Regions from separate parts of the Sinorhizobium sp. CB7 genome, predicted to be linked through region 3. Evidence: riboswitches for the same ligand, from Rfam matches in the RefSeq annotation. Region 3 holds a riboswitch; each other region holds the start of a gene.
The links. A riboswitch is a leader RNA that binds a small molecule or an ion and turns the genes downstream of it on or off. The one in region 3 is predicted to bind cobalamin.
Positions count from the first base shown of each region.

Region 1: it holds a riboswitch for cobalamin, as region 3 does, so the genes downstream of both, AAE029_RS35715 (ABC transporter substrate-binding protein) here and bluB (5,6-dimethylbenzimidazole synthase) in region 3, are expected to answer to the same signal.
Region 2: it holds a riboswitch for cobalamin, as region 3 does, so the genes downstream of both, AAE029_RS16035 (CbtB-domain containing protein) here and bluB (5,6-dimethylbenzimidazole synthase) in region 3, are expected to answer to the same signal.
Region 4: it holds a riboswitch for cobalamin, as region 3 does, so the genes downstream of both, cobU (bifunctional adenosylcobinamide kinase/adenosylcobinamide-phosphate guanylyltransferase) here and bluB (5,6-dimethylbenzimidazole synthase) in region 3, are expected to answer to the same signal.

Region 1 covers NZ_JAULLL010000040.1:13,409-17,617, reverse strand. The annotation lists gene aztD (zinc metallochaperone AztD) at 141-1,358, shown strand; cobalamin riboswitch at 1,397-1,633, shown strand; gene AAE029_RS35715 (ABC transporter substrate-binding protein) at 1,881-2,930, shown strand; gene AAE029_RS35710 (FecCD family ABC transporter permease) at 3,005-3,970, shown strand; gene AAE029_RS35705 (ABC transporter ATP-binding protein) at 3,967-4,209, shown strand, end outside.
Region 2 covers NZ_JAULLL010000008.1:13,415-17,623, forward strand. The annotation lists gene AAE029_RS16020 (cytochrome c) at 1-25, shown strand, start outside; gene AAE029_RS16025 (cytochrome c) at 260-1,174, shown strand; gene AAE029_RS16030 (hypothetical protein) at 1,204-1,446, shown strand; cobalamin riboswitch at 1,489-1,707, shown strand; gene AAE029_RS16035 (CbtB-domain containing protein) at 1,882-2,067, shown strand; gene AAE029_RS16040 (CbtA family protein) at 2,080-2,802, shown strand; gene AAE029_RS16045 (hypothetical protein) at 2,805-3,086, shown strand; gene AAE029_RS16050 (aldo/keto reductase family oxidoreductase) at 3,202-4,095, opposite strand; gene AAE029_RS16055 (LysR family transcriptional regulator) at 4,194-4,209, shown strand, end outside.
Region 3 covers NZ_JAULLL010000002.1:377,138-381,346, reverse strand. The annotation lists gene AAE029_RS05980 (acyl-homoserine-lactone synthase) at 1-166, shown strand, start outside; gene AAE029_RS05975 (DUF2865 domain-containing protein) at 330-1,409, shown strand; gene bluB (5,6-dimethylbenzimidazole synthase) at 1,521-2,207, opposite strand; cobalamin riboswitch at 2,250-2,463, opposite strand; partial or broken gene AAE029_RS05965 (ankyrin repeat domain-containing protein) at 2,511-4,209, opposite strand, start outside.
Region 4 covers NZ_JAULLL010000002.1:262,740-266,948, reverse strand. The annotation lists gene cobW (cobalamin biosynthesis protein CobW) at 1-986, opposite strand, end outside; gene cobU (bifunctional adenosylcobinamide kinase/adenosylcobinamide-phosphate guanylyltransferase) at 992-1,516, opposite strand; cobalamin riboswitch at 1,668-2,067, opposite strand; gene AAE029_RS05425 (chloride channel protein) at 2,246-4,036, shown strand; gene AAE029_RS05420 (cobyric acid synthase) at 4,041-4,209, opposite strand, start outside.

The sequences.
Region 1 (4,209 bases), on a different contig from region 3:
AGCTCATGCATCAACACGGACAACCTCCGGAAAGCTCACATCTGGCACCTCAAGTTCTAGATTGCGGACCGAGAGACTGGACAGGGTTCGGCAACTTTGATAGCAGACGTAATGTTATTACATATCAAAGGAGAATTTCCATGATATCCAGATCGACAATGGTCGGAAGTATTGCGGCGGCAGGCATTTTGACGGGCTCGGCTTATGCCGAAGAGGAAAGGCAGGCATGGCGTCTGTTCGTTGCCGATCATACCGCTCCGATAGCTCGGTCATTCGATGCTATGACGGGAAGGCAGACTGGCGAGTTCGGGTTGAAGGGATATGCTGCGCTCTCCGCCAGCGGTTCCGGCCGGACCGTTTTTGCCGTCCAAACCGAAGCCGATACCGTCCAGGCGATCAAATCCGGCGTGACGCTTTCCGACCATGGCGAGCATCGCGATCTGGAAATGTCCGAACCCGAGCTGCTACAGGTTGCCTTCGACGGGAAGCGACCGGTCCACGCCGTCATGCATGGCGACGACGTGGTGCTGTTTTACGACCGGGAGGGCAAAGCGAGGCTTCTCTCCGAAGAAGGAATCCTTACGGGCGAGGCGCACCAAAGGACCATCGATGCGACGGCGCCGCACCATGGAGTCGCCGTCCCCATGGGAGAGAACATGCTTGTTTCCGTTCCCGATACCAAGGCGGAGACGAAGCCGGATGAACTGCCGCCGCGTCTCGGTCTGCGCGTTCTCGATGCGAGCGGCGGGCAGATCGGCGAGGTGGAACCCTGCTCGGCGTTGCACGGGGAGGCCTTCTCGGCGAGGCTTGTCGCCTTTGGCTGCGAAGAAGGCGTCCTGATCGCGCGTCCCGGCAAGCAGGGGACCGTGCAACTCAAAATGCTGGAATATGGCGAAGCACTGCCGAAGGGAAAGGTCACCACCTTGCTCGGCAGCAAGGCCATGCAGTTCTTCCTGGGCAATTACGGCGAAGACAAAATTGCCCTGATCGATCCCGAAAGCGCCGAGCCTTACCGCCTTGTAGACCTGCCGACCCGACGCATCGATTTCGCACTCGATCCTGCGCGCATTAAGAACGCCTACGTGCTCACCGAAGATGGGCAATTGCATGTCATCGATATCCTGAATGGGAAAATCCGCGTATCGGCGACGGTCACCGAGCCCTACAGCAAGGACGGCCACTGGCGCGACCCACGCCCCAGGCTTGCGGTGGCCGGCGATGAGGTTGCCATCACCGATCCCCGCCATGGCCTCGTTCGGATGATCGACATCGACACGATGAAGGAGGTCCGCACCATCGCGGTCGAAGGGCAGCCCTTCAGCATCGTCGCCGTTGGGGGATCCGGGACCGTCCATTGACCGCTTGCCTCCCGCGGCTTGACGCGACCGTCGCGCTCGGCGTAACTGAGCGCGACGGTTCCCCGATGACGACTCAGAAGGGATTAATAGGGAACACGGTGCGGACGACCCAAGAGGGACCAAGACCGTGGCTGCCCCCGCAACTGTAAGCGGATTGCCGATCATCCCCGTGGCGCGAGAGCGCCATGCCACTGTGAGCTTAAGCCTCACGGGAAGGCAGATGAACCGGCGCATATCCGCGAGCCAGGAGACCTGCCGTCGAAGAGAGATCCAATTGAACGGGCGGGGTTGCCCGGAACAGGAGACGACATGATTTCTTTTGACGCCATTTTCAGGCGCAGACCCGCCCGCATGAGACGGACCGGATCCTCTTTTTCGACAAAAGATAATCGCTAGCGCGTCTGCCAGTAATCTGGTGGCACAGCTACCGGCACCGCCGCCGATTGAGCGAGCATTTCCCATCAACACCGGAGCGATCGATCCGCAAAGCGGACACGCCTCCGATTTTCAGTGAGCATTGCCATGTTTCCCCATCCTATTATCCGCAAATCCTTGCCGCGCGCCCTGACCTTCGCCCTTGCGGCGCTCGCTTTCGGGGCAGGCTCGTCGGCTACGTCCGCGGCCCCGACGGTCTATCCTCTGACCATCACCAATTGCGGCCGGTCCGTCACCTTCGAGAAGGCGCCCGAGCGGGTCGTGTCGGTCGGCCAGGCCATGACCGAGATCTTACTGTCGCTCGGTCTTGCCGACCGCATCACCGGAACCGCAGTCTGGTTCAGCCCTGTCCTGAAGCAGTTCGAGGCGGAAAACAGCAGGATCAAACGGCTTGCGGACAATGATCCGAGCTTTGAGTCCGTCGTCGGAACTGATCCCGAACTGGTTGCCGCAGAGTTCGAATGGCATGTCGGTCCGAACGGCTCGGTTGGCAGTTATGATCAGTTTTCGAAGCTCGGGATCAACAGCTATGTTGCGCCGGCCGATTGCGCCGCCAAGGACAATTCCGTCGGCGGGGACGGTGTCCGCAAGGAAATGCTGAAGACCGACCTCATCTATCAGGAAATCGCCGAGCTTGCGCAGATCTTCGACGTTCAGGATCGGGGCGATGCCCTGATCGCAGGCTTGAAAGAGCGTGAGGCCAAGGCGATCGCCTCGGTTGCCAATGCGAAGGCGAAGGGCATTCCCGTCGTCTTCTGGTTCTCCAGCAAGGAGGTGGACGGCGAGGCCTATATGGCCGGACGGAACGGAGCGCCCGCCTATATCATGCAGACCCTCGGCGCAAAGAACGTGATCACCACGAACGAGGAATGGCCGATGGTCGGATGGGAAACGATTGCGGGCCTCAACCCTGACATCATCGTCATTGCCGCCATGGACCGCCGTCGCTATGCCGCCGACGATCCGGCGATCAAGGTGAAGTTCCTTAAGACCGATCCGGTCGCAAGCAAGATCGATGCGGTGGAAAAGAAGCATATCATTGTGATGGACTCGCAGGCGATGAGCCCGTCGATCCGCATTGTCGACGGCATCGAGACATTGGCGGAAGGCATCCGGAAATTCGGGCTGGCCCAGTGAGCATCGCAACAACCACGCAACGAAGCGGGTGGGGCGCCTTTGCCGCCCTGTCCGCACTCTCGCTGATCGCCCTGATGCTGGCGATCAGCCTCGCGGTGTCGATCGGCGAAATCGTCATCCCCTTGCAGACGACCGCGGAAGCAATCGCCAATCGGGTCTTCGGTGCGACCTTCACGATCAAGCCGATCCATGAGGGGATCATCTGGGACTATCGCCTGAGCCGGGCGCTGGTTGCCGCGAGCTCCGGTGCGGCGCTTGCGCTGACGGGCGCCATCCTGCAAGCGCTGCTTCGAAATCCCCTTGCCGAACCCTACGTGCTCGGCATCTCGGCGGGTGCTTCGACCGGCGCCGTCGCCATCATGATCCTCGGCGTCGGGGCCGGGGTCATGACCCTTTCGACCGGCGCCTTCATCGGCGCAGTCGCAGCCTTCGTTCTCGTCTCTCTGCTTGCGGCGGGCGCGGGCGGCGGCGCCGACCGGATCATTCTGGCAGGGGTTGCCGGTTCGCAGCTCTTCAATGCGCTCACCTCCTATATCGTCACGACCTCGGCCAATGCCGAGCAGGCAAGGGGCGTGATGTTCTGGCTGCTCGGCAGCCTCAGCGGCGTTCGCTGGCCGGACGTCTTTCTCGCCATGCCGGTTGCCTTTGCCGGCTTCCTCATCTGCATGTTTCATACCCGCGCGCTCGACGCCTTCACCTTCGGCAGCGATTCCGCAGCTTCACTCGGAATTCCGGTCAGGCGCGTGCGCATTGTCCTGCTCGCCCTGACGGCGCTGATGACGGCCACAATGGTCAGCATCGTCGGCTCGATCGGTTTCGTCGGCCTGGTCATTCCGCATGCCGCGCGCTTCCTCGTCGGTCCCGGACATGGCCGTCTGCTGCCGACAACGGCGCTGATCGGCGCGATCTTCATGGTGCTCGCCGATATCGTCTCGCGCACCATCGTCGCGCAGCAGGTCCTGCCGATCGGTGTGGTCACGGCACTCTTCGGCGCGCCGGCTTTCGCCATCATTCTCTACAAAGCCAGGAGGGCGGTTTGAGCATTTCGATCGAGGATGTGCGGTGGGACGCAGGCGGCGCGATGATCGTCAACGGCGTCACCCTGGAAATCGCCAGCGGCAGGACGCTCGGACTGCTCGGTCCGAACGGCTCGGGCAAGTCCAGCCTGCTGCGCCTCATCTGCCGGCTGCGGCAGGTCAAGAGCGGCGTGATCAGGCTCGGCGATGTCGACATCGCCAGGATCGCCCGCATCGACATTGCGCGAAGGGTTGCACTGGTC
Region 2 (4,209 bases), on a different contig from region 3:
GAACTACCGCATCAAAGTTGACTAGAGCGGGATGCCGAAAAGTGTGCGCGGTTTTCGGACAACATCCCGCTCTGACTTTTTGATTTAGAGGCGGATCCAGATTTCAGGTCGATTCGACCTGAAATCATCCGGCTCTGAGGCTGATCGGTAGGTCGTTTCGGCGCCACCGCCGCATCTGTACCGCGCCGGTCTTGCCTCCGGCGCGGTTCTCTCATCTTATGCAGCGCAAAGATCTCCGATATTTCTAAGAAGGAAGCCAATGGCTGCGATAGTCGCGAAAGTGCTGCTCTGTCTTGTCGGTCTCGCTGTCATCGGGGCGGGCGCCTTCTATTTCGTCACCCGCCCGGATCCGCTGCCCGAAAGCCATTGGGCCAATCTCGGGGCGCCTGACGTCAAGAACGGCGAGATGGTTTTCTGGGCAGGTGGCTGCGTCAGCTGTCATGTGGCGCCCGGCGCCCAGGGCGATGCGCGGCTTGTGCTTTCGGGAGGGCTGGCCCTGAACAGCCCCTTCGGCACCTTCCACGTTCCAAACATCTCCCCGGACGAAACGGCCGGCATCGGTACCTGGACGCTGGCCGACTTCGGCAATGCCATGAAGCGCGGCGTCGGCAGGAACGGCGAGCATCTCTATCCGTCCTTTCCCTACGGCTCCTATACGCGCATGAGCGACAAGGACGTCAACGATCTCTTTGCTTTTCTGAAGACGCTGCCGAAAAGCAGCAATGTGGCGCCGCCTCATGAACTACCGTTTCCGTTCAATATCCGGCTGGCGCTCGGGGGATGGAAATTCCTCTATTTCAATGATCAGCCGCGTGTTGTGCTCGCTGACGCCGACGACAAGGTCAAGCATGGTCAATATCTCGTCGAAGGGCTTGGCCACTGCGGCGAATGCCATACGCCGCGCGATGCTCTTGGCGGCTTCCTCAAGGACCAGTGGCTGGCTGGCGCGCCGAACCCGGAGGGCAGGGGCCGTATTCCGGACATTACACCCGGCTCGAAGGCGGTTGGCTCCTGGAGCGCGAGTGATATCGCGAGCTATCTAGAGACCGGCTTCACGCCTGACTTCGATTCGGTCGGTGGCTCCATGGTCGATGTCCAGAAGAATATCGCCCGTCTACCCGCTTCCGACCGTGACGCGATCGCGGCCTATTTGAAAGCCATCCCGGCGCGCTAGGACCTTCCTCGAGAAAGAAAGCGGATAGCATGAAACCTGACAGACCGCTCTCTTCCGAGGACATCGACGCCGCGTTCATCCGCCTGAAGCAGCGCTATGCGGCCGGGAACGAGCCGATGGCGCGCTGGATGACGGACACCATGGCGAAGCTGGAGACGCGTCTTGCAGAGGATGTCAAGGATCCGCGCGACCTGGCTGAGGCGCGTGCCGCCGCTCTCGCCTTCATCCGCATGACACTGGAACAATGGGCAAAGAGGCCGCCGCATGAATAGGACGCGCAGCGGCCGTATTGACACCGCCCGGCATGCTGAGTGATAGTTCCTTCATTCGATGGTTCCCCGTAAGCCAAGCTTCGGGGATGAAAAGGGAACACGATAGGGATGACCCATGAGGGGCCCGATTCGTGGCTGCCCCCGCAACTGTGAGCGGCGAGTCCGAGGACCAATTCCGGCCACTGGTATTTAAACCGGGAAGGCGCGGTTCCGGATTGTGACCCGCAAGCCAGGAGACCTGCCATTGAATGATGTCCAAGTCGGGCGGGGTGTCCCGAGACTGCGATGCTGATGGAAATTGCCACTCTCGGCAACTTATTTCCGTCGTTGCGGCCTTTTCGTCCCTCCAGGCTATACCATTCCACTCGGGAGCCGCCGCCTTGCGCAGATCGCCGGCTCATCAATTTATCTCTGCGCTGGATGAGGGGACGTTTCATGCCTGTTCAGCAAACTGCTTCCACTGTCGTCACGACCGACGTCAAGGCCGGCAAAATTTTGCAGTCGGTGATCGCCATCTGCTTCGGTTTGGTCATTGTCGGTTTCGTCGGCTTCTCGCATCTCGAAGTCGTTCACAATGCGGCGCATGATACGCGCCATGCCAACGCGTTTCCCTGCCACTGAGCGGTTAGAGCCATGTCGCTTTTCCGTTCGATCGTCTTCACATCGGTCATTGTTGGCCTGATCGTCGGTGTTGCCGTCAGCGTCGCGCAATTTATCGGCACGAGCCAGCTTATCCTCAAGGCGGAAGTCTATGAGAAGGCTGGCGAAGCACCCGCGCACGATGCCGATGCTGCAGCGCCCGCCGCGCACGATCATACCGCCGTGGCCGCGCACGAACATGAGGAAGGCGGCTGGGAGCCGGCCGACGGCTTCGAGCGCAACGCCTTCACGGTCGCCGCCAATATCCTGACCGCGATCGGCTATTCGCTGGTTCTAACGGGCCTCATCGCGTTGCGCGGCAAGCCGGTTACATGGCGCGATGGCCTGCTGTGGGGGCTTGCCGGATTTGCCTGCGTGATGCTGGCGCCGATGCTCGGCCTGCCGCCGGAACTGCCGGGCACGCAGGCTGCTCCGCTTGGTGAGCGGCAGATCTGGTGGGTTGGAACGGCCGTCGCGACCGCCGCCGCCATCGGGCTTATCGCCTTCCAGCGCAAGCCCTGGGCTGCCGTGCTCGCTGTCGTTCTGATCGCCGCGCCGCATCTGATCGGCGCCCCTGCGGCCCCTGAAGGAGAGCATGCGCTGGCGCCGGAGGCGCTGGAGCATCAGTTCGTCGTCGCAGCCGTGTTGACGAGCCTGCTTTTCTGGGTGCTGCTCGGTTCTCTCAGCGGCAGCATCTATCGCCGTTTCGAGGCCTGATATTGCCCCGCCTTGTCGCCGAATGGCGCGAGGACATCGATGCTCTGCAATTCGCCGCCGTGGATCACGGCGGCGTTTGCGTCATTCACAGGCTGGCCTTTCGCAGCCTGCTCGGCTTCACGCCGCAACGAGAGGATTGCCTCGCCTATTTCACGATGCATTCCGTCGCTTTCGACGCGGCGGCCTCGGCGAAGATTGCGGCTGCAAATATACCGCCGGGCCGCAGTTTTCATTTGAACAGCAGGGATGTTTCCCGGCAGCTCAATGCGGCAAAGACCCTTTAGATCGGGATGATTTCAGGTCGGATCGACCTGAAATCTGAATCCATCTCTCGATCGAAAAGTTGGAGCGGGATGTCGCCCGAAACAGCGCACACTTTTAGGCACCGCGCTGCGGCGTTCAAGCAGACACGGCAGGTTCTGGCTTTTGCTCTCCGATCGCATCCAACTGGGCGAGCGCTTCGTTAGATAGCGTCAGTTTGGCGGCTGCGAGATTTTCACTCAGATGCGCCAGCGATGACGTTCCAGGGATGAGGAGAATGTTTGGCGCCCGGTGCAGCAACCAGGCGAGGGCGATTTGCATCGGCGTGGCGTCGAGTTGCGTCGCCACCGTTGAAAGGATCGACGATTGAAGTGGCGTCATGCCACCCAGTGGCCAGAAAGGCACGTAAGCGATGCCGGCCGCCGCCAATGTGTCGATAAGGCCGTCATCGGCGCGGAACGCGAGATTGTATTGGTTCTGGACGCATGCGACCTCGGCGATGCCACGCGCTTCTTCGACTTGTGCGAGGGTGACATTGCTCAAGCCGAGTTGCCGGATGAGCCCTTGGCGTTGTAGCTCGGCAAGGACAGCAAATGGCTCCTCGATCGACCCCTCCGCTGGTTCGTGTATTGTGCCCGGAACGCGCAGATTGACGACATCGAGCACCTCGACTCGGAGGTTCCTGAGGTTGTCGTGAACCTGGCGGACGAGATCGCCCGGGCTGAGGGCAGGGCGCCATGATGCATCGTCACCGCGGGACGCACCGACTTTCGTGACAATCACCAAGTCGTCCGGATAGGGATGGAGCGCCTCGGCGATAAGCTGATTGGTGACGTGCGGGCCGTAGAAGTCACTGGTGTCGATATGATTTACTCCAGTCCCCACGGCCTCCCGCAGAACTGCGAGTGCCATTTCCCGATCCTTTGGCGGGCCGAACACGCCGGGACCGGCGAGCTGCATGGCGCCATATCCCATGCGATTAACCGTGCGGTTGCCGAGATGAAAAGAACCGGCGGACGAGATGTTAGTCATGACAGATCTCCGTGCGTTAAATTCGCACCCTATTTGGACCTGTTCGGATCTTATGATAATACAGCACAAACTCTACGGGCTGTGCGCGGTGGCGAACAATGGAAAATCTGAGTG
Region 3 (4,209 bases):
CCCGGGCGAGCGGATCGGCGATCCGCAGAAGATCGGTTCCGTCCACGCCGTCGCCATCGCCTGGGAAGTCACGGAGGATCTTCTTGAGAGAATGAAGTCCGTCGCCGAGATCGAGGGGGAACTGCTCGCAAGAGAGACGACACTGGAACTCGCCCGGGCAGCATGATCAGCACAGCCGGCGAGCGTCCGTCGTGGACATTTCTCGCCGGCCGTTCTAATTTTTTGCAAAGGCTTGTTAAGGCTGGAGCTGTATACGATAGCCAACTTAAGTCTTGATGCCCCGTGAGCCGGCTGGAACCTTTCGCCGGTCGCCTGCGAAGGAAGAAACAGTGAAACGCCGGAGCCTTTCCTTTCTTCTCGTCCTGCCCCTCCTTGCAGCACCCGCGGCAGCGCAGACAAGCGCGCTCTGTGACGATCTGAGGGCGCGTCTGGCGGATCTTCGCGAAGTCGTCGGCAACAATCCCGAAACGCGGCAATACGCAAATGCAATCGCCCAGCAGAACCTCGAAATGCGCAAGGTGCAGAACGATCTGCGCGATTACGGCTGCTCGGGCGGCAGCTTCGTCATTGTCAACGGCGAGAACGCCCCAATGTGCGAGGAACTGCAGGCCGCACTTGATCGCATGCGCGACAATATCCGCTACCTGATCGACAGGCGGAACCAGATCAATCTGACCAGTCGTCCGGATGACGGGCTCCGGCGCCATCTGCTCGCCTCGCTGGAGGAAAACGGCTGCAATGAAGCCAGCATTGTGACGCCCGATGCACTCATTGACCCTGACCGGGACATCGGCCGACGGATGCCGCAGGAGACTTTCATTCCGCCGATGGGCAGTGATCCTCGCGACATCGGGAATTATTCTGACCCACGCGAATATCCCGCCGATGTCAGCACCGTCTGCGTGAGAACCTGTGACGGCGGGTTCTTTCCGCTCTCATCCCATGCGGGGCCTAATGATTTCCAGCGGGACGCGGAAACTTGCGCACGGATGTGTCCGGGCGTTCAAACGGAGCTTTTCTATCGGGTCCTCTCCACTCAGGAGGCGGACGACATGGTTTCGGTTTCGACCGGTGCCCCCTATAGCGCAATGCCCAACGCTTTTGCCTATCGAAACCGGCCTCCGGGAGAAAAATCGTCCTGCACCTGCAATTTCTCGGCCTATTACGAGCAGTTGCGGCGCAACGGCGAACAGGCGTCGACACCGGAAAGTTCGGTCACCAGGATAGAAACGAAGAAATCCCAGCCGACGTCGACCACGGCGCTCAATTCGCCAGCACCGCCACCGGAGCGACCTTACGACCCGGCAGCAAACAAGGTCCGCCAGGTCGGTCCACAATTCCTCGACGACGCCCAAGGGAAGATCGACCTGAAAAAACCGGCCCTTCCCGGCCCGCAGCCGCAGCAATAGAGCAGTTCCAGGAAAAGTGCGAAGCGGTTTTCCGTCCGGAATTGCGCAAAAATAAAAAGTTAGAGCGGTTCTGCGCCTCCATGAAAAGCTGAAACGCTATAGGCAAACAGCTCAGGGAGTGTTTCCCCAGCGCTCGCTGAAGACCAGTTCTTCGAGCGGCAGACGTTGCCGCCAGCCCTTCACTGCCAGTTCCGGTTCGCTGTAAAGCTTATCGACATATCCAACACAGAGCCAGGCAACAATCTCGATCCTTTCTGGAATGCCGAGGATATTACGGATGTCGCTGTTATGAAAAATGCTGACCCAGCCAACCCCAACCCCTTCGGCGCGGGCCGCCAGCCATAGGTTCTGAATGGCGCAGACCGTCGAATAGACATCCATGCGCGGATTGTGGGTCCGCCCGATCACGACCTTGCCGCCGCGATCCGGATCGCAGGTGACGCAGATGCTGAGCGGCGCCTTGCGGATGCCTTCGAGTTTCAGGGAGCGATAGGTCTCGCGCCGTTCTTCCTCGAACATCAGCGCCGCCTCGCGGTTCGCCCGGTCGAAGGCCTGCCAGGCTCTCTCACGCACGTCTGCATCGCGCACGAGGATGAAGTTCCATGGCTGCATGAAGCCGACGGAAGGTGCGTTGTGCGCCGCCTGGAGAAGCCGGTTCACCAAGTCATCGGGCAAGGGATCAGGCAGGAACTGGTCACGGACATCCCGCCGTGTTTCAATGGCGTGGTATACAGCCTCACGTTCAGTGACGGAAAAAGCTTCCGCACGGACAAGAAAGTCCGCAGATTCTGGTCGCATCGTCAACTCCCCAACAATGCTGACCTCCCCGCCGTCCACGCGGGTCAGCCTATCTCGCCAGGCCGGTCTTCTGACTAGGCTTCCTCTGCCCGCCGCTGCCTTCCCGGTTCAGGAACCAGTGGCAACCATCTGAAAAGAGCTTGAGAAAGCTCAATCCTGCGGCAGGCATCCGCCATACAGCGTTGGGCACGTTCCGGATTTTCACCGGATTCCCGATTCTCCCGCTTGCGCGGGCACCTGACCCCACCGGTATGCGCGATGCGCTCGCAGAAAGCAAGCGGATCGCAAGGCGCCGGCCGAGGCTCACGTCATCGGTGTGTGGCCGTCAAGAATCGAGAAGAGCGCTTCATCGCCCATTTCCCGTGCCACATGCTTCAGCGAACGGCCGGATGTATTCCTGATCGTGGGATCGGCACCTCGCTTCATCAGGAAATGGATTACCTCGAAGCGGCCGTTGAGAACGGCAAAGCCGAGCGGAGTGAGCCAGTCGCGATCCGGATCCGCTCTGCCGCTGGGCCGGAAGCTTCCAAATGTTCTCTCCATCAGTGACGGATCGGCGTCAAGCAACGCAGTGAGCTGATCCATCATGCCATAGGCAGCCGCAGCGAAGATATCGAGCGACTGATCTCTAAGAAAGTTGACCATGTCCGGCTGGCCGTTGTACTCGGCCCAACCAATCGGCGGCGCATAGTGGTAAGGATCGCGGATTTTCGTATCGGCGCCATGCTCGATCAGGAGCTTTGCCATCTCGATATGGCCATGCAGGGCTGCCTCATGTAGCGGCGCTCGGCTCGTCATGGCGTTGACATCGAAACCGAGCGTCAGCATGCGTCTGACCGGTTCGAAAGCGTTGTCGGCGACCGCTTCATGCAGCATTGCTGGATGGACGCGTTGCATCTGCGCCGGACTGGTGAGCTCCCGCATCATCCCGACCACCTCTTCGATCGGAAGTTCCGTATTCATGATCGAAATATGGAGCTGGTCTTCTGGCTTCAGTCGGACCGCAACTGCTCCCTTTCTCACGAGATACAACGCCAGCTCCCGGTCGCCGCCGAGCTGGGCCCATTCGAAAGGCGTCCGTCCGTTGACCGGTCTGATGACATCGGCGCCGTGTTCAACCAGCAGCCTGACGCGCTCGGGCATGCGTTTTTCCAGTGCCCAGGCGAGCTGGTAGTCGAACACGGTCTGCGAATTCTCCACGAATTTTCCGTCTGTCCGCACCAGCCAATTGTTGCGATGCTGAGCCGAGAGCCCGTATTCGAGAAGCAATTTCAAACATGAATTATCCGGTTCGAACATGCGATTATAAAGCGCCTGGCTGTCGTTCGGATCGGCACCGGCATCGAGCAGATGCGCGCGAAAGCGATGCAATCCGGATGTTCGGGCTGACGCAGCTTGCCCGCTTCCCCCTCGCCGAAGGCGCCAGTTAGCGCCGTGAAACGATATTGTCCGTCATCGAGGTAGAAGGCGTTGGGACTGGCGCCGCGTTCGATCAGCAGTCGTGCTGCCGGAAGGCTTGAGCGACCCGGCACACGCGCATAGGCGGCATAGAGCAGCGGTGGCCAATCATAAGGTCCGCCCTTGCGGTCGAGAAGCTGCGGCTGGCGGTCAAGCCAGCGGGCAACGCGCGTGGCGTCGCCGATGGCAGCCGCGACATGAATGTTCTCGTCCGCAATGACGGGGTGGTCCTGCAGCAGGCGGAGAGCTGCCTCGAAACGGGCTGGATCGGCGGAAATGCGGGCGAAATAGGAAACCGTCGCAAGCGAGAGAAAGTGATTGGCGAGCTGATCGCGCGGCAGTTCGTCGGGACTGATCCTGTCGAAATGGGCCTTGAGCTTGGTCCAGCTCGAAAAGCCATGTTCACGGGCGATGACAAGCTGGACGTCCTGCAGTCCGACGTCCTCGATTTTGGAGAAATAGGATTCAACGCGAGCGCGGGCCGACGCATCACCGGATTGCACGGATCGGAGGAGAAGTTTCGCCTTTTTTTTAGGGATTCAAT
Region 4 (4,209 bases), 110 kb from region 3:
ACGAGGCGGGTGACGCGGGCTTCGCCCGGTTCCCAGGCCCGATCGAAATAGTTGTCTATGCGGCTGCCGACCGCTTGAATCTGCAAGCGCATCGGCTTGCCGGGGACATCAACGAAACCCTTGAGGCGCAGCACATCATGTTCGGCGATCACGCCCTTCAGCTTTTCGACAAAGGTCGCCGGATCGCCAATCGGACCGAGCTCGACGACGAAGCTGTCGAATTCATCGTGATCGTGCGGCGTACCGTCCTCATGCTCCAGCTCGTGGTGCGACTTGCGGTTTGCGACATCAGCTTCCGCTCCAATGCCGAGGCCGAGCAGGATGGCGGCAGGCACTTCGCCATTCCTGGCCTCGATCATTGTCGGCTTGCGGGCGATCCGGGAAGCGACCTCTTCGCGGACGCGGCCGAGACCGTCGCTGTCGATGAGATCCGTCTTATTCAGGACGATAAGGTCTGCGCAGGTGAGCTGGTCTTCGAACAGCTCTTCGATCGGGCTTTCATGATCGAGGGAATCGTCCTCGACGCGACGCGATTCGACTGCATCGTGATCGTCGGCGAAGCGACCAGCGGCGACTGCCGCGCTGTCGACGACGGTAACGACGCCGTCAACCGTCACTTGCGTGCGAATATCGGGCCAGTTGAAGGCGGCGACCAATGGCTGCGGCAGTGCCAGACCCGAGGTCTCGATCACGATGTGGTCGGGGCGCCGCTCGCGTTCCAGCAGCTTGGTCATGGTCGGGATGAAGTCATCGGCGACCGTGCAGCATATGCAGCCATTGGTAAGCTCGATGATGTCGTCCTCCGTGCAGTTCTCCGCACCGCACCCTTTCAATACCTCACCGTCAACGCCGAGATCGCCGAATTCGTTGATGATGAGGGCGATCTTCTTGCCGTTGGTATTGGAAAGCAGGTTGCGGATCATCGTCGTCTTGCCGGCGCCCAGAAAGCCGGTGATGACGGTGGCTGGAATCTTTTCCTGGTTCATGCGGATCAACCCTTCATTTTGAGCGGCAGCCCCGCCGCTACGAAATAGACTTCGGCCACTGCTGCGGCGACCATCTGGTGAAGCCGGCCGGCCTGGTCGCGAAATTCGCGCGCCATGCGGTTTTCCGGCACGATGCCGAGACCGACCTCATTGGAAACAAAGACGAGGCGCGCCCGCGCCATCGGCAGGAATTCGATGAGAGCGGCAAATTCACTCGCCATATTGCGCTCCTCCATCATCAGGTTCGTGACCCAAAGCGTCAGACAGTCGATGAGTATGGCTCTGCCATCGGCATCGATTGTGCGCAGACAACTCACAAGATCGAGCGGCTCCTCGTGCGTCGTCCAGAGCGCGTCCCGATCGGACTTATGCTGTTCGATGCGGCATCGCATCTCCTCGTCCCAGGCGCGGCCGGTCGCCACATAGTGGCGTTCGGGACCAGAGGACATGACAAGCGATTCGGCGAAGCGGGATTTGCCGGAGCGAGCGCCGCCGAGAACGAGAGCGGCGCCTGATGACTGAAATGGCATCAATGGCTCCGGTCGTTACACGAGCGGACGCAAATCGGCGCGAGACGCGACCGGAAAGCACGGAAGGACGTTCGCGCAAAGCGAACGCAGGAATAATTTCAGCGCCATGACAACCTCCGTGCTGGCAGCGGGGATTTTCCCCATCGATGGGCTTCCGCCCGACACGCATGGCAGGTCTCCTGGCTCGCGGGTAAGGCACCGCGACCGGGGCAGACCGTTTCGGGTCGCCCTGATCGTGCACCAGCGGATCTCCCTCGCCTTCCCGGCTTGCAATCATGAAAAGGCGGACGATTCGTAGAAATAGAGGCGTCCCGCCGCGGTTGATCATGATGCCACGCCAGTGGCTTTTTCCGGCTCCCCTCCTTCTCGCCCGCCCGCGCCATGCGGGCCGCCGACGAAAATTCGAAGGAACCGAACGGAAGACCCTGACCGCTCTACAGTCGCGGGGTCGGCTGTGATGAGAGCGCCCGGCATGGGTCCGCTCCTTCACATTCCCTTTTCATCCCATGCGACAACATCGCCGCTCGGGAACCATCCGTATGCCGCAATGATTAGGCGTTCGGTTCTCGCAAGTCAATCAACGCCAATTATGCGACACCGAATGTTCCAACGACGAAACCTGCAAGAAAAAAAAGAAACTTGCCGGTCTTCTGCCGCAATTCTTTGACGTTCAACGACTATAGAGGCGAACGCCTCCGGATCAGGACACGCAAATCACCCATCTTTTCCATGCTGCAGAAATTTGAACCGCGCCGTCTCGGCATCCTCTATACACTCTTCGACCCTGGTCGCCTGAGGGCGCTTGTCCGTCGCAGCGAACTCGGTCTCGTCTTCGCCGGAGCCCTTATCGGCGTCACCTCCGGCCTCGCGGTGACCGCCATGAGCCTTGTATCGACGAAGATGCACAGCCTGATTTTCGGCATCGGTGAGGCCGAACGTCTGAGTGCAAGTGACATAGATAACCGCTTTCTGCTGTTGGTTGCGCCAGTCGCGGGTGGCATCATCCTTGGCCTGCTGATCTTCCTCCTCGCCAAGACGCGGAAGAAACCGATGGTTGACCCGATCGAAGCCAACGCGCTTCATGGCGGCCGTTTGTCCCTGACCGACAGCATCCTCGTCGCAGTCCAGAACGTGATTTCCAACGGTTTCGGCGCTTCGGTCGGCCTTGAGGCCGGTTACACCCAGCTCGCCGCCGGCATTGCCTCCAAGGTCGGCTACAAACTGCAATTGCGTCGCGCCGATCTAAGGACGCTGGTTGGCTGCGGTGCCGCGGGCGCAATCGCCGCCGCCTTCAATGCACCCTTGACGGGCGCCTTTTATGCTTTCGAACTCATCATCGGCACCTATACGATCGTGTCGCTGACCCCGGTGGTCGTCTCCGCCCTGATTGCGACGATCGTGGCCCGTCTTCTCGCCGGCAGCGACTTTATGATCGATGTCGGAGAATTCGGCAGCGTCGCGACGGCCGACTACGTGCCCGCAATTCTTCTGGGAGCCTTCTGTGCCGGCGTCGGCATCCTGCTCATGCAGGCGGTATCCGCCGTCGAGGAAGTGGCGCGCAAGAGTTCCATCGCTCCGCCTTTCCGTCCGGCGCTCGGAGGCATTGTTGTCGGCTTGCTCGCCATGATCTCGCCGCAGGTCCTTTCGGCGGGCCACGGTGCTCTGCACCTGAATCTTGCCCGCGATGTCGCGATCCCATCGCTGATCGGGCTTTTCCTGTTGAAATCGCTCGCATCAGCCGTGTCGATCGGCTCGGGCTTCAGGGGCGGTCTGTTCTTCGCCTCGCTCTTCATGGGTGCCCTGCTCGGCAAACTCTTCGCCTATTCGGCTCCCTATTTCGCGAACGCTACGCTGACGCCGGTGATCTATGCCGTCGTTGGGATGAGCTCGCTCGCCGTGGCGATCATCGGCGGTCCGCTGACGATGACGTTCCTGGCCTTGGAGATCACCGGCGACTTTGCCATTACCGCGCTGGTGCTTGCCTCGGTCATCACCTCGTCCCTGGTCGTCCGGACAACCTTCGGCTACTCGTTCGCGACATGGCGATTCCATCTGCGCGGTGAAAGCATCCGCAGTGCCCATGATGTCGGCTGGATCCGCAATCTGACGGTCAACAGACTGATGCGGTCCGACGTGCGCACGGCCAATGCCAATGTCAGCGTGGCCGAATTCCGCCGGCAGTTCCCGATCGGTTCCACCCAGCGCGTCATCCTTCTCGATGATTCGGAAAAATATGCCGGTATCGTCCTTGTGCCGGATGTCTATGCAGGCCTTGTCGACAAGGATGAAGAAAATCAAAGTCTCGCCGACTTCATCAAATACCGGAATGATTTTCTGCTGCCGCAAATGAATGCCAAACAGGCGGCTGCGATCTTCGACAAGACGGAAAGCGAAGCGCTTGCGGTCGTCAACAATCTGATTGAGCGCAAGGTCGTCGGTCAGCTCAGCGAGAGCCATACGCTGCGCCGCTACAGTGAGGAACTGGACAGGCGACGGCGCGAGGTTTTTGGCGAGCTGTAGGGGCCTAGCCCAGCAGGCTCTTCAGCCAATCCCGGTTCAGCACTTTGTCCAGTTCCATCGCAATCTCGTCCAGCGCGTCCTCGACACCCTGGCGATAGTTTGTCCGCTCGCCTGAAAGGCCGAAGCTTTCGAGCAGTTTTGTCCTGTAGGCATCGCTGCTGAAGAGCCCATGA